Regions from separate parts of the Clostridium tanneri genome, predicted to be linked through region 2. Evidence: riboswitches for the same ligand, from Rfam matches in the RefSeq annotation. Region 2 holds a riboswitch; each other region holds the start of a gene.
What was found. Region 2 has a riboswitch for cobalamin ahead of P8V03_RS08655 (ABC transporter substrate-binding protein). Riboswitches for the same ligand answer to the same signal wherever they lie in the genome.
Positions count from the first base shown of each region.

Region 1: it holds a riboswitch for cobalamin, as region 2 does, so the genes downstream of both, P8V03_RS11935 (cobyric acid synthase) here and P8V03_RS08655 (ABC transporter substrate-binding protein) in region 2, are expected to answer to the same signal.
Region 3: it holds a riboswitch for cobalamin, as region 2 does, so the genes downstream of both, cbiQ (cobalt ECF transporter T component CbiQ) here and P8V03_RS08655 (ABC transporter substrate-binding protein) in region 2, are expected to answer to the same signal.

Region 1 covers NZ_JARUJP010000013.1:48,715-53,007, forward strand. The annotation lists gene cbiB (adenosylcobinamide-phosphate synthase CbiB) at 1-825, opposite strand, end outside; gene P8V03_RS11935 (cobyric acid synthase) at 850-2,367, opposite strand; cobalamin riboswitch at 2,551-2,730, opposite strand; gene P8V03_RS11940 (energy-coupling factor ABC transporter ATP-binding protein) at 2,831-3,556, opposite strand; gene P8V03_RS11945 (energy-coupling factor transporter transmembrane component T family protein) at 3,568-4,293, opposite strand, start outside.
Region 2 covers NZ_JARUJP010000008.1:52,881-57,173, forward strand. The annotation lists gene P8V03_RS08645 (heme ABC transporter ATP-binding protein) at 1-466, opposite strand, end outside; gene P8V03_RS08650 (FecCD family ABC transporter permease) at 470-1,519, opposite strand; gene P8V03_RS08655 (ABC transporter substrate-binding protein) at 1,543-2,508, opposite strand; cobalamin riboswitch at 2,654-2,838, opposite strand; gene P8V03_RS08660 (DUF1858 domain-containing protein) at 3,157-3,348, shown strand; gene P8V03_RS08665 (DUF362 domain-containing protein) at 3,574-4,293, shown strand, end outside.
Region 3 covers NZ_JARUJP010000040.1:9,093-13,385, reverse strand. The annotation lists gene P8V03_RS18260 (energy-coupling factor ABC transporter permease) at 1-394, opposite strand, end outside; gene P8V03_RS18255 (energy-coupling factor ABC transporter ATP-binding protein) at 434-1,288, opposite strand; gene cbiQ (cobalt ECF transporter T component CbiQ) at 1,301-2,203, opposite strand; cobalamin riboswitch at 2,355-2,545, opposite strand; gene P8V03_RS18245 (hypothetical protein) at 2,625-2,828, opposite strand; cobalamin riboswitch at 2,988-3,170, opposite strand; gene murJ (murein biosynthesis integral membrane protein MurJ) at 3,212-4,293, opposite strand, start outside.

The sequences.
Region 1 (4,293 bases), on a different contig from region 2:
AAAATACACGTTGGTGCCACCGAGCTGTACTTTCATAGCTCCTGCAGCTGCCCCTTCCGGATAAGCACAATTAGGACTTTTATGATTTTTTCTGTCTCTAATCATTATCTTAAAGCTTTCCACCATATTTCCTTTTACCACAAAAGCAACTACGCATATAAGAAAACCAGTAATTCTAGCAGGTATAAAATTAAAAACATCATCTACCTTAGCTGGAAAAAAGCCTATATGTCTATATTTTTCATTCATATAACCAAGCATTGAATCCATAGTGTTAATGCCCTTATACATCATAGCCAGTGGTGCTCCACCTATAATGGCATAAAATAATGGTGCTATTACTCCATCTGCAGCATTTTCTGCTACCGTTTCTACATCTGCTCTTATTATCTCTTTATCACTAAGTTCTGTTGTATCCCTTCCCACTATATATGATAGCTTTACTCTGGCATCTCCTAAATTGTTATCCTTTAATGCATAGTAAACCTTTTTAGCTTCCTGTGCTAGGCACTTAGCAGCTAAAGTTGTCCATATTATAACTGTATTTATAATAATATATAGCCAAGTAATATCCCCTATTAACTTTAATAATATAAATGGAATCATAAAGCTTATGGATGCTACAATGACTACTATCAATCCTCCAAAAAACTTAATTCCTTTATTTGTTTTACAAAACTTTCTTCCCCTCTTTTCTAAGAAGGATATAAGCTTTCCTATATATATAACAGGATGAGGGAACCAATAGGGATCTCCTATTATCCAGTCAAGTATAACTGCTAAAAATATAGCTATTGTATTAGTGATAAAAAAAGATGTAATCAAACCGTTCCCTCCAACCTTTTTAAATTATTTTTTTATGTTCATAATTTCATAAATTTTGTTCATATCTATATTAGCCCTTACGATATCTGCCAGTTTATCTAGTTCTAATTCCCTAAGACTCTCATAGGTACCGGATTTTTTTGTTTTCATTCCCTTTTTCACTCTAATTCTATTTAACATATATTCTCTAAAATCTACTCCGTCGAAAATTCCATGTATATAAGTTCCCATTATATTTCTGTCTGTATTAATTGCTCCGTCAAGAATTTCAACCTTTTCTCCATTTTTATCTAGTATTCTAAATAGAGGCTTTGCATTCTTTCCATAGGTGCATATTCCCATATGAATTTCATATCCATAGGTTTTTAATTTTATATTTTCCATGGAATTATCCTCATTATACACATTGAAGTCTTCTATACTTTCAGCATTTACTCTAGTAGTTACCTTTTCTTCTTCAAAAATTGTTTCTATATCTAAAAGTCCCATAGCTTCTACTTCCTTAACCTCAGTTTCAACGCCATAAGGGTCCTTTATGAGCTTTCCAAGTATCTGATACCCACCGCAAATTCCCATTACTAAACCTGTTTTGCTATATTCCTTAATAGCTCTCTCAAGACCGCACTCCCTTAACTTAAGTAGATCTTCAATAGTATTCTTACTTCCTGGAATTATTAGTAAATCAGGGTGACCAAATTCTTCTAAGGAATTTATAAATCTCACTGAGACATCTGCTTCACTTTTTAGGGCATCTAAATCTGTGAAATTAGATATATGAGGAAGTTTAATTACAGCTATATCTATAGGTGCTGTAACCTTAGTATTAAATTGTACTGCACCATCTTCATCTTCAAGAGCTAGATTAAAATAAGGGACTACACCTAAACAAGGCACTTTTATTATGTCCTCAAGCATAGTAAGCCCTGGTTTTAATATCTCCACATCTCCCCTAAACTTATTTATTATAGTACCTTTAACCCTCTTTCCTTCATCTTCAGTGAAAAGCACCATAGTTCCTGCAAGAGATGCAAATACTCCTCCTTTATCAATATCTCCTGCCAAAAGCACAGGAGCATCTACAAGTTCAGCCATTCCCATATTTACAATGTCTCTATCTCTTAGATTAATTTCTGCAGGACTCCCTGCCCCTTCCATAACAATTATGTCAAATTCCTTTTCCATCTTTTCGAACTGTTCTTTAAGCATATCCCTAAACTCTAACTTCATGTTGTGATATTCCATAGCTGTACTGTTACCATAAACCTTCCCATTAACTATGATTTGACACTTTTTATCTGAAGTAGGTTTTAAAAGTATAGGATTCATATAAGCCTCTGGTTGAAGTCCCGAAGCATAAGCTTGAAGTACCTGAGCACGTCCCATCTCTTTTCCATCTAAAGTTATGTAAGAATTTAAAGACATATTTTGTGATTTAAAAGGACAAACTGAATATCCATCCTGCTTAAATATTCTACAAAGTGCTGTTACTAATATACTCTTTCCTACTGATGATCCCGTTCCTTGTATCATTATCTTAGCCATGACTATCTCCCCCTTATAAAACTTCCATGTAGCATTTATACCACTCTATGTTCTATTTATTTATAGTTAAACTTTAGTATTACTAAAAATAAAAGCAGTAAACCCTGAAAGTTTACTGCTTTTAACATCACTGAAAAACCGGCTAAAGCCAGACATCATATTAAAAGTACTCTCCCTCCGAAAGTCCATAAAACATATTAGGCAGGTCTCCTGACTTATGATTCTTCCTCCCCTTTACCTTCCTCTAAATAGAGTGGTTTAACAAAGGTTCGTCCTCAAATACAGTAGCGGGGGCTGTAGCGGATTCTAACCGCATTCCCTTTTCACCTTTTTTTAAAAGGCACCTATATAAATTATTTTATTTTACACTTTTAGTTTATTATAAGCTTCATTATATGTCAATGGCTTCTAAGGTATCCATTAACTCCATATCAGTTACAAATGCAGAAACTACAAGCTCTATTTATTTTATATTATATTGAACTAAAAAATCAGTATCATTAATTACTACCTCATAGTTATCGTCTCTTATTATTTTATGATCTTCTGAAAACACCAATGCTCTTTTAAATACTCCCTCTACATACTGAAAATCATGAGTAGAACATATTATGGTCTTGCCGCTTTCATTTAACCTAGTCAAAAGGGTTCTTAAAAAATTTTTTCCCTTTGGATCTATGCCATTCATAGGCTCGTCCAAAACTAAAACCTCTGGATTTAAAGCAAGTACACTAGCTATAGCTACTCTTTTCTTTTCTCCACCACTTAAGTTATAAGGCTCTCTATCCTTTAAATCCTCAATATCTAAAAGTCTTAAACAATCACCAACTCTTCTCTCCACTTCTTTCTCATCCATACCCATTTGTCTTAATCCAAAGGCTACTTCTTCATAAACATTAGAACAGAAAAGCTGAGCATCAGAGTTTTGGAATACAAAACCAACCTTTTTGTGAAAACCCTTTGAAAAATTGTTATTTCCCAGTACCTTACTGTTTATTTCTTCTCCATTAAAATAATATTTTCCTTCAGTTGGAAATATTATGCCATTTATCAACTTTAAAAAAGTTGACTTTCCACTACCATTTGGACCTATTAACGCTACTGATTCTCCTTCTTTAATGGTTACATTTATATCTCGCAAAACTTCAATATCCTTGTATTTAAACCAACTGTTCTTAACTTCAATCATTTTCTCACATCCTACTTAAAGTAAAAATACATCATTATTATTAATACATTTACAAAAGAGTATAAAATATCTTTAAAAGTAAAACTAAATTTTGAATAAGCCTTGTATTCTCCAGTAAAACCTCTACATTCCATTGCAGAATACATTTCATCTCCAAGCTCCTTTGACTTTAAAAATAAGTTACCCATTATTTTAGTTAAGGAAGAATATTTACTGCTATTTCTCCCCACAGACCTCAGCTTTAAAGCATAAAACATTTCAAGGGAAAACTCACCTAATATATAAATGTATTTTATTGTAATGTCAAATACTAATATAAATATATCTGGTATAAAAAAAATCTTTAGACACTTAGTGATATCATGCCATCTTGTGGTATAAGATAACAGATTTATAGATATTATAGTTCCTGTAACCTTAAAGAGTAGTAAAATACTGTTTCTAACGTTTCCCATTATTATAGAAGGTGTCAACATTACTATAGTAAATAATGGCACCATTAAACTTAAAGCTAATATTTTCTTTATTTCTCTTACATCTAATAAGGCAACTAGTAATAATAGATATGCATCAATAATTAAAACATATGTAAACTCTTGAGATAACGCTATTAACAATATATTTAATACTGTAAAGATAAGCTTAATAAGAGGATTTAGCTTGTATACAAAACCATTGCCAGTTATACCATTTCTCTTTATTAGAGACAGTATATGAATAATAGACATTATGCTTTT
Region 2 (4,293 bases):
CTATTAAAACTCTCTGCTGTTCGCCTCCACTTAGGGAGGAAATATTTTTTTCTCTTAACTGCCAGGTATTGGTCATCTCCATTGCATTTTTTACTAATTCCATATCCTTGTCATTTTCTGATTGAAGTCTGGATATGTATGGTGATCTTCCCATTAAAACTATATCCAAAGCAGAAAAGTCAAAGTCTAAAATAGTATTTTGAGGAACAGTGGAGACTTTTTTAGCTAACTCTTTATTTTTGTAACTTATAATATCTTTGTCCTCAATTAATATAGAATTCTTTTTAGGCTCTAAAATTTTAGATAAGTTCTTTATAAAAGTAGTTTTACCAGAGCCGTTAGGACCTATAATACTATAAAACTTATTTTCTTTAAAATTGATATTTATATCCTGAAGAATTTTCTTGTCTTCATAGCTATAATCTAGATTTTGAACCTGTACTGAATAAGCCTTAGGTTTAGTCACCTATTACACCTTCCTTTTATTTTTTATTAAAAGATAGATAAAGTAAGGGGCCCCAATTACTGAGGTAATAGCTCCTACGGGGATTTCAGCGGGTGATGCTAAAGTTCTAGCTAAAGTATCTGATAGTATCATAAACAGAGCTCCACCTACAGCTGAAAATGGAATTAGAATTCTATGATCAGGTCCTAAGAGTATTCTTATTATGTGAGGTATTATTAAACCTACAAAGCCTATAACTCCGCTAACAGATACGCAGGCTGCAACAACTAAAGAAGATATAATTAGCGTTATTTTCTTCAAGTTTTCAACTTCAATGCCTAAACTTTTTGCAGTTTCATCGCCAGTGAGCATTATATTTAGGTCTCTTGAAAAAATCATAAAAATTAATAAGCCTATAATTACAAATATAGAGAGCATTATAACTTGATTCCAACTTGCAGTTGAAACACTTCCCATAGTCCAAAATATTATTTTTTCAATGCTTTCACGATTAAATACCATTAGTAAGGATATTAGCGAAGACAAAAGAAAGCTTACAGATATACCAGAAAGCAATAAGGTATTTATAGGAACTTTATTACCAACTTTAGCAATGCTATATACTATTATAGTGGTTATAATTGCACCAGCAAAAGCCAGAAGGGTAGTAATGCCCAGTCCGCTGAAAGAGTTATCCATACCTGTAACTATTGCTAATGCAGCACCAAGAGCAGAGCCTGAGGATACACCTAATACATAAGGATCTGCCATTGGGTTTTTAAACATTGCCTGAAATGCCGCACCTACAATAGATAATCCCATGCCCACAATACCGGATAGTATAATACGGGGCAATCTTATGTTAAGTATTATTACAGTATGAGTAGATGAAAAGCTATCTACTGAAATCAAGTTACTTATAAAGGGAATGTTATGTAAAATAATTTGTAGAGATTCTAAAAAGGATATATTTGCAGTACCTAAGGTACTGCAAAGAATTGAAGAAGCAAAAAGTATAATAATTAATAATGTAAGATAAAGTTTGTAGTGTTTATTATTTGTTGATGATACCATAATAAAGCCTCTCATCGATAAAATTATTTAAATGCTTCTGGATGTATTATCTTAGCTAGCTGCTCGAAGCCTTCTGCCAGTCTAGGACCTTGTCTTTCTAAAATATCAGGGTTAATATCAAATAATTTATTATTTTTTACAGCTGTTAAGTCTTTATATCCGTTAGTATTTTTAATTCCAGTCTTAATATCATCAGGACTTCCTGCGATATAAGTAGAGCAAACTAAAATATCAGGATTTTTTTCTATGAGTTTTTCCAGGCTGTAAGCCCATCCTTCAGCATCATCAGCAGCATTTTTACCGCCAGCCATACTTATCATTTTGCTGATAAAGGTATTTTTTCCTGCAGTAAAATCTCCATCTTTACCATAGGATATAACGTAATATACGCTAGGAGTATTTTTACCAGTAACTTTTTCTTTAACTTCAGCAATCTTCTTTTCCATATTAGTTACAATTTCAGCTGCCTTTTCATTAGCATTTGCGATTTGTCCTACTTTTTTTATTGTAGTATAAGTTCCTTCAAAGCTTTCATCGCCTTGGATTATAACAACCTTAACATTTAAAGCTTCTAATTTTTCTACTGCTTCCTTTGGAAAGATTGATGAAGCGATAAGAATATCTGGCTTTAGCTCTACTATTTTTTCTATATTAGGATTTTGAATTCCTCCGATAGATTGAATACTTTTAGTTTCTTGAGGAAAATTACAAAAATCAGTCCTTCCAACTAGCTTATCCTTTTCACCTAAAGCAAATAATGTTTCTGTAATATTAGGTGCGCCTGAAACTATCCTTTGAGGTTCTTTGTCTATTTTTACATCTCTTCCATAGAAGTCTTTGAAGGTTAGTGGGTAAGAGGTAATTTTAGAGTTGTTATTACTAGAACCATTACTATTTTCTGAAGAGGAACTTTTATTTGAACAAGCACTTAGAGATATAACAAAAATGGAGCAAATTAGAAACGTAACAATCTTTTTAAAGTTTATCATATGTCATCCTCCTGAAATAAATTAAAAATTCTATCAGACAGAAATATACTACCTGAATATAATTATCTTAATAATAAAACCGCTATCAGCTAGATAACGGTTTACAAACAAAACTATTTGTTCACCAGCTTATCCACGTAAGCATGCTCAGTGAAAAATTTAGGCAGGTCTCCTGGCTCTGATTCATCGCATATTGATGCCTTCCCTGTTACCAAGTGACATAATATCAATATACTCCTCATTACAGTGGCGGGACCGCACGAGGCTTTAACTCGTTTCCCTTTTAAACTTATGATTTGCTCCATAAGTACCTAAATCCATATTATTTACTTTTAACTGAATTATAACATTGGGTTAAGTAATTATCAATAATATTTTACCAGCACCAATACTTTAATTCCTTGACGAAAGTTATAGAGTAATGTAATATCAAAATTAGGCAATAGAAAATATGGTAATTATAGAAAAAAGTTATAAAGCTTGATATATAAAATAATTAACATTAAACTTATATTAGGTAACAAAAATGTAACTAATAGACTTTAAAGTGCTATCTTGAATTTATTATAAAATAAAAATATAATAAATTTATAGTTAAAGTATATAATAAAAATGTTCTTATAAAAATGGTAAAGAGAGGTATATGCTATGGAAAAAGTAACAAAGGACATGACAATAGGAGAAATAATCAGAATGAACCCTAGATACGCAGAAGTTCTAATGACATTTGGAATGGGATGTGTAGGATGCCCAGCATCTCAAGCTGAAACTTTAGAGCAGGCTGCTCAAGTTCATGGTTTAGAGTTAGATAACTTATTAAGAGCTCTAAATGCACTATAGTAACAGTATTTAATTTCAGAAGAGTACTAACCTCCATTATTATTGATGGAGGTTTTATTTATTTCTATAGTTTTTTGCATTTAAAGTCATACTGGTTTACACATTGTTACTATATTACATAAAAGTAACTACTTGAATATAACTACATTAATATTTAGTATTTTAATTGTGGTATTTTCTAGAAATAAAAGAAGCTATTATAAAATATAAAGGGGATGACTATCTATGACAAGTAATGTATACTTTGCTAATCTTAGAGCTAGAAGTGAAAAAGAAAATAAAATAACTAAAATTCAAAGATTATTTGATAGAGCAGGATTTTCAAAGCTTTTAAATGAAGGGGACTTAACAGCGATTAAAATTCACTTTGGGGAATTAGGAAATGATTCTTTTATAAGTCCTGTTTATGTTAGACAAGTTGTTAACAAAATAAAAGAAAGTAAGGCTAAGCCATACCTTACAGATACAAACACATTATACTCTGGAAGCAGACATAATGCAGTAGACCATTTAGAAACTGCAGTAATGCATGGTTTTGACTACGCTGTGACAGGGGCTCCAGTAGTTATTGCTGATGGAATCTTAGGGGAAGATGTTAAAGAGATAGAAATTAATAAAAAGCATTTTAAAAATGCTAAAATAGCAGGGGGAATAACCGCTGCAGACAGTATGATTGTTATGTCTCACTTTAAAGGACATGAAATGGCTGGTTTTGGCGGTTCAATTAAGAATTTAGCTATGGGTTGTGCTCCAGCGTCAGGAAAAAGAGAACAACACTCTACAAGACCTTTTGTAAATGCTGATAATTGTGTAGGTTGTGAAAAGTGTGCAAAGGTATGCCCTCAAGCAGCTGCAATTATTGAAAATAAAAAATCTTATATAGATAGACAAAAGTGCATAGGCTGTGGTGAGTGTATGACAGTATGTTCTGTAAAAGCTATTGAA
Region 3 (4,293 bases), on a different contig from region 2:
ATCCTCCGTGAGCAAGCAAAATTGCCTGAAAAATTAACACAATAACACCTAAAATACTGACTGCAGCAGGCCCAAATAAAATTGCGCCAAGCCCAGTACCTGTCATATGTGAGCAACTTCCTGTTACTGACGGAATTTTTAAAGATGAAATTACAAAAATAAATGCACCTGCCATAGCAAGAACAGTTATGGATTTACGATTTTCTGATAGCGTTTTTTTAATTGATAAGTAACCTGTTACTAAAAATGGAAAGCATATAGCACCCCATATAATACAAAATCTTGGTGGAAGATACCCTTCCATGATGTGCATTGCGTTTGCTATGGTAGTTACTCCGAAAATTAACGTAAAGACTGTCATAATAGTAATAATTCTCTTTTCTTTTTGATTCATTTTATTTTTCCCCCTTATGTTATTTCAATTAATATTAATCTAAGCTAAATCACCTAGAGAAATTTCCTGTTTTTCTAGAACTTTCTCAAGTTCCTCTGTACTTTTCGGATAGACTTTTGTATCTTCTAGTACATTTTTCTCTACAAGCATTTCATAGACCTCCAGCATAGTTGGCTGTTTTAAATTCGCCCGTTTTAAAATTGACCTATCTTGAAAAATTTCTAAAGGTGTTCCATCTGCAATAATTTGTCCCTGATAAAATACAAGAATTCTTTCAGCCCATCTGTATGCAAAGTCTACATCATGAGTGGAAATCAACATTGTCTTCCCCTCAGAACTAAGCTTATCTAAAACTTCTTCTAACATTAACGCATTTAATGGATCCAATGCTGCCATCGGTTCATCAAAAATGATGATTTCCGATTTCATAGCAATAATATCCGCAATGGTGACGCGCTTCTTCTCGCCACCACTCAAGTAGTGCGGCGGACGATCCTTAAAATCTGAGATATTCATGTATGCCAGTGCTTCATCAACCCTTCTCTGTACTTCCTCTTTCGGAAGTTTTAAATTCATTGGTCCGAATCCAACCTCTGCCATAACTGTAGATGCAATAATTTGATTGTCTGCATCCTGAAATACAATTCCAATATTTTTTCGGAGTTCCTTTAAATTCTTTTTATTAATCACTGTATCCCGGTAAATAATTTTTCCCTGTTCTGCTGTAAATACACCGTTAATATTCAGGAAAAATGTAGACTTTCCCGAGCCATTGGACCCAAGGACAGCTATTTTCTCCCCTTCATAAACACTCACACTTACGCCCTCTAGTGCAGACTTTCCATTTCCATAAACATAGTATAGATCTTCAACCTCTAATATTGATTTTTTCATAATTGCTCCTTTCTACCGTGTAAAGCTCCGGAGTATAATTAAAAAAATTATGAATATTGTTGCTGAAACAATCTGTATTGCCTCCACCTTTCTATCTTCCTCTAAAAATACAAGATCTCCATCATAGCATCTGGCCTCCATAGCATCATAGTAAGAGTTTGCCTTCTTCAACGAAATAACCAGCATATTGCTTGTAATACTTCCAAATGTGTAACAGGATGTTTTAAAATCACAGTATCCCTGACGAGATTCTGCGGAATTTTTCATTTTAGTATAGACATCTATTAAAATGAAAATGTAACGATAAATTATATTCATCAGCTCTACAATAAGTTTTGGAACATGTGCCTTTCGGAGCACATATATAATTTCAGAAGATGGAGTTGACAGTATCATCATCTGCAGCGCACTAATTGCTGCAAAAACCTTAAGAATCAGGAAAATGACTTCCTTAAGCTTTGCCTGGGAAGTAAAAACATAGCAGAAGCCAAGATACAAGTTGTACTGCCCCATCGATTGTTTTGAAAAATCAATTCCAATAGTAAAAGTACCGATGAGTATAAAGCTTATTTGAACTGCCAGTATTGGTAAGTACTCACCTATGGGAAGTTCTCCTTTTACAATGGTCAGATAAGCCATTGCAATAATGACTACAGTAGACACATATGGATTATCCAATACAATGCAAAGAATCAAGGTCAAAACTGCAAGAGATACTTTAAAGGTAGGGTTCCAATATCTAATTTTAGAATTATAAGCGTAAAAATCAATTGAAAACCCCTCACCGTGTTTATGTCCAATTCTATGATGGTGACGATATGTCTTATCACCATGGGTGTGACCATCCCGTCTCTTATCTTTGAAGAAAAAGATAGCTATCAGGAACATGGTGAATAAAATAATGAATATTTTCATGTCAAACCTCTCTCGTACAATTTAGTTATTGATATTTATAGCACATAAAAAGAGAACCCTTAGAGGTTCTCTTAGAAGCAACGAAATAATATGTTTCGTTAATTAACTAAACACTTATAACTTTTAGCTGCATATATCTTCCCCTCCGAAAGAATCAACAAGATACTAGGCAGGTTTCCTGGCTCAGATTCATTTTACTCCCCCGTCTTCCCGAACAATGTTATTCAGTGACATAATAAGGTTTCATCCTCTTCACAGTAGCGGCGGGCTGCAGTGGCTTTTCCACTTTCCCTTTTAACTCCATTTTGAATTAATGGCAGCACCTAATACTATTAATATTAAATTTTTTCACTTTTTTCTTCAGTATATCGGCTTAAATGCACATCTATTAATAATCAATAACTATTTATTTCTTACTGGACTACCAGATATTTAACATTAAATGTTCTTTAAATAAATCTTTCTCTATATACTCATTTATATCTACTGTGACAGTAAAATCTTTTCTATTTAATATATCTACTGTAGAGCTATTAGTTTTTTCTGATTTTGACCATGCTGCCAGTATAGCCCCTGTAATTACACTATTCGTTGATGATTTTAAATGATTATCCTTAATACGCATAAAAACCTCCTTAATTTTGTTATATTATAGGCTAAAATCATAACAAACATAAAAAATCCTTTTAACAAAAGTGTTAAAAGGAAATACTATAAGAGCTTGTTCAATCATAAAAAATCAACAAAACCATCATAATAACGCCCCCCCTATCACTCGTAGAGTTTACAGTGCATAATATAGGCAGGTATTCTGACTTAAGAATCATTATTTAAATACGCCTTCCCAGTTTTCCAGTGGCTTAATGTATTTAAATTCATCTTTTACAGCTACGGGATAGTCCAGGATTTTCACCTGATTCCCTTTTAATTAATCGAAATTGATTAAACCTATATCTTATTATTAAATTTAATTCTAGTTTATACCTATTAGTAATTAATGTCAATGATTTAAACTTTTCTATTTCTAATAGTCCTTATTGTACTATTAAACTCTTCCACCTTAAGTAGATATATTAATATAAAGTATGTAGCCGTTCCTAATATAAAGGAAATAATTATGGAAGTTAAACTTCCCAGCATTTCCGATGCTATTGACGCCATAGCTATCTTATTTATAAAGTATATAATTCCACCCATAATTACAGAAGAAACAGTAATTTTTATAAAACTATTTATTACATTTCTTATTTCTATACCCTGAAGCTTTTTATTTAATTGCCAGGTCATTATAATTGTAGTTATAACTGCTGATAAGGTGGTAGCCAAAGTAAGCCCAGAAACCTGCATGTATTTTATAATAAATATATTTATTACTATATTTATGGCTATACCTATAAAGCTGTTAATCATAGGTGTTTTTGTATCCTTCACAGAATAGAAGGCTTTGTTTAAAATATCTCTAACTCCATAAGCGATCATAGCAGGACAATAGAAAAAGAGAGCATTTGCCGTTAAAACTGCAGCCTCATTGGTAAAGGCTCCTCTTTTAAAAATCACCGTTACAAGAGGTGTTCTTAAAACAGCTATAGCTACTGCCGCTGGGACCATTATAAGCATTATAGTATTTATTGACTTTACTAATGCTTTTTTATACTCTTCCTTATCTCCTTTAGCCGCCAACTCTGATAAAGTTGGATATACAATCATGGCAATTCCAATAGCGAAGACTTCATAAGCTAATGTGTTTATTTTATTGGCATAATCTAAAACCGTAACCGCCCCATAAAATATATTTGTTGCAAAAGACCTATTTACAAAGACATTTAATTGAATTACAGAAGTACTTATTATAACTGGTATCATCATCTTGAACATCTTATGTACTTCTCTGTCTTTAGTATCTATAACAGCCTCATATTTGTAGCCTAACTTTAAATACTTAGGTATATTTATTACAAGTTGCATAATAAAACCTACTACTGTAGCTACAGCAAAGCCCATTATTCCATACTTATTAGTTAAAAACAATAAATATACTATATAAACCACATTTGAAACTGCTGCCATAGCAGCTGGTTCATAAAATTCCT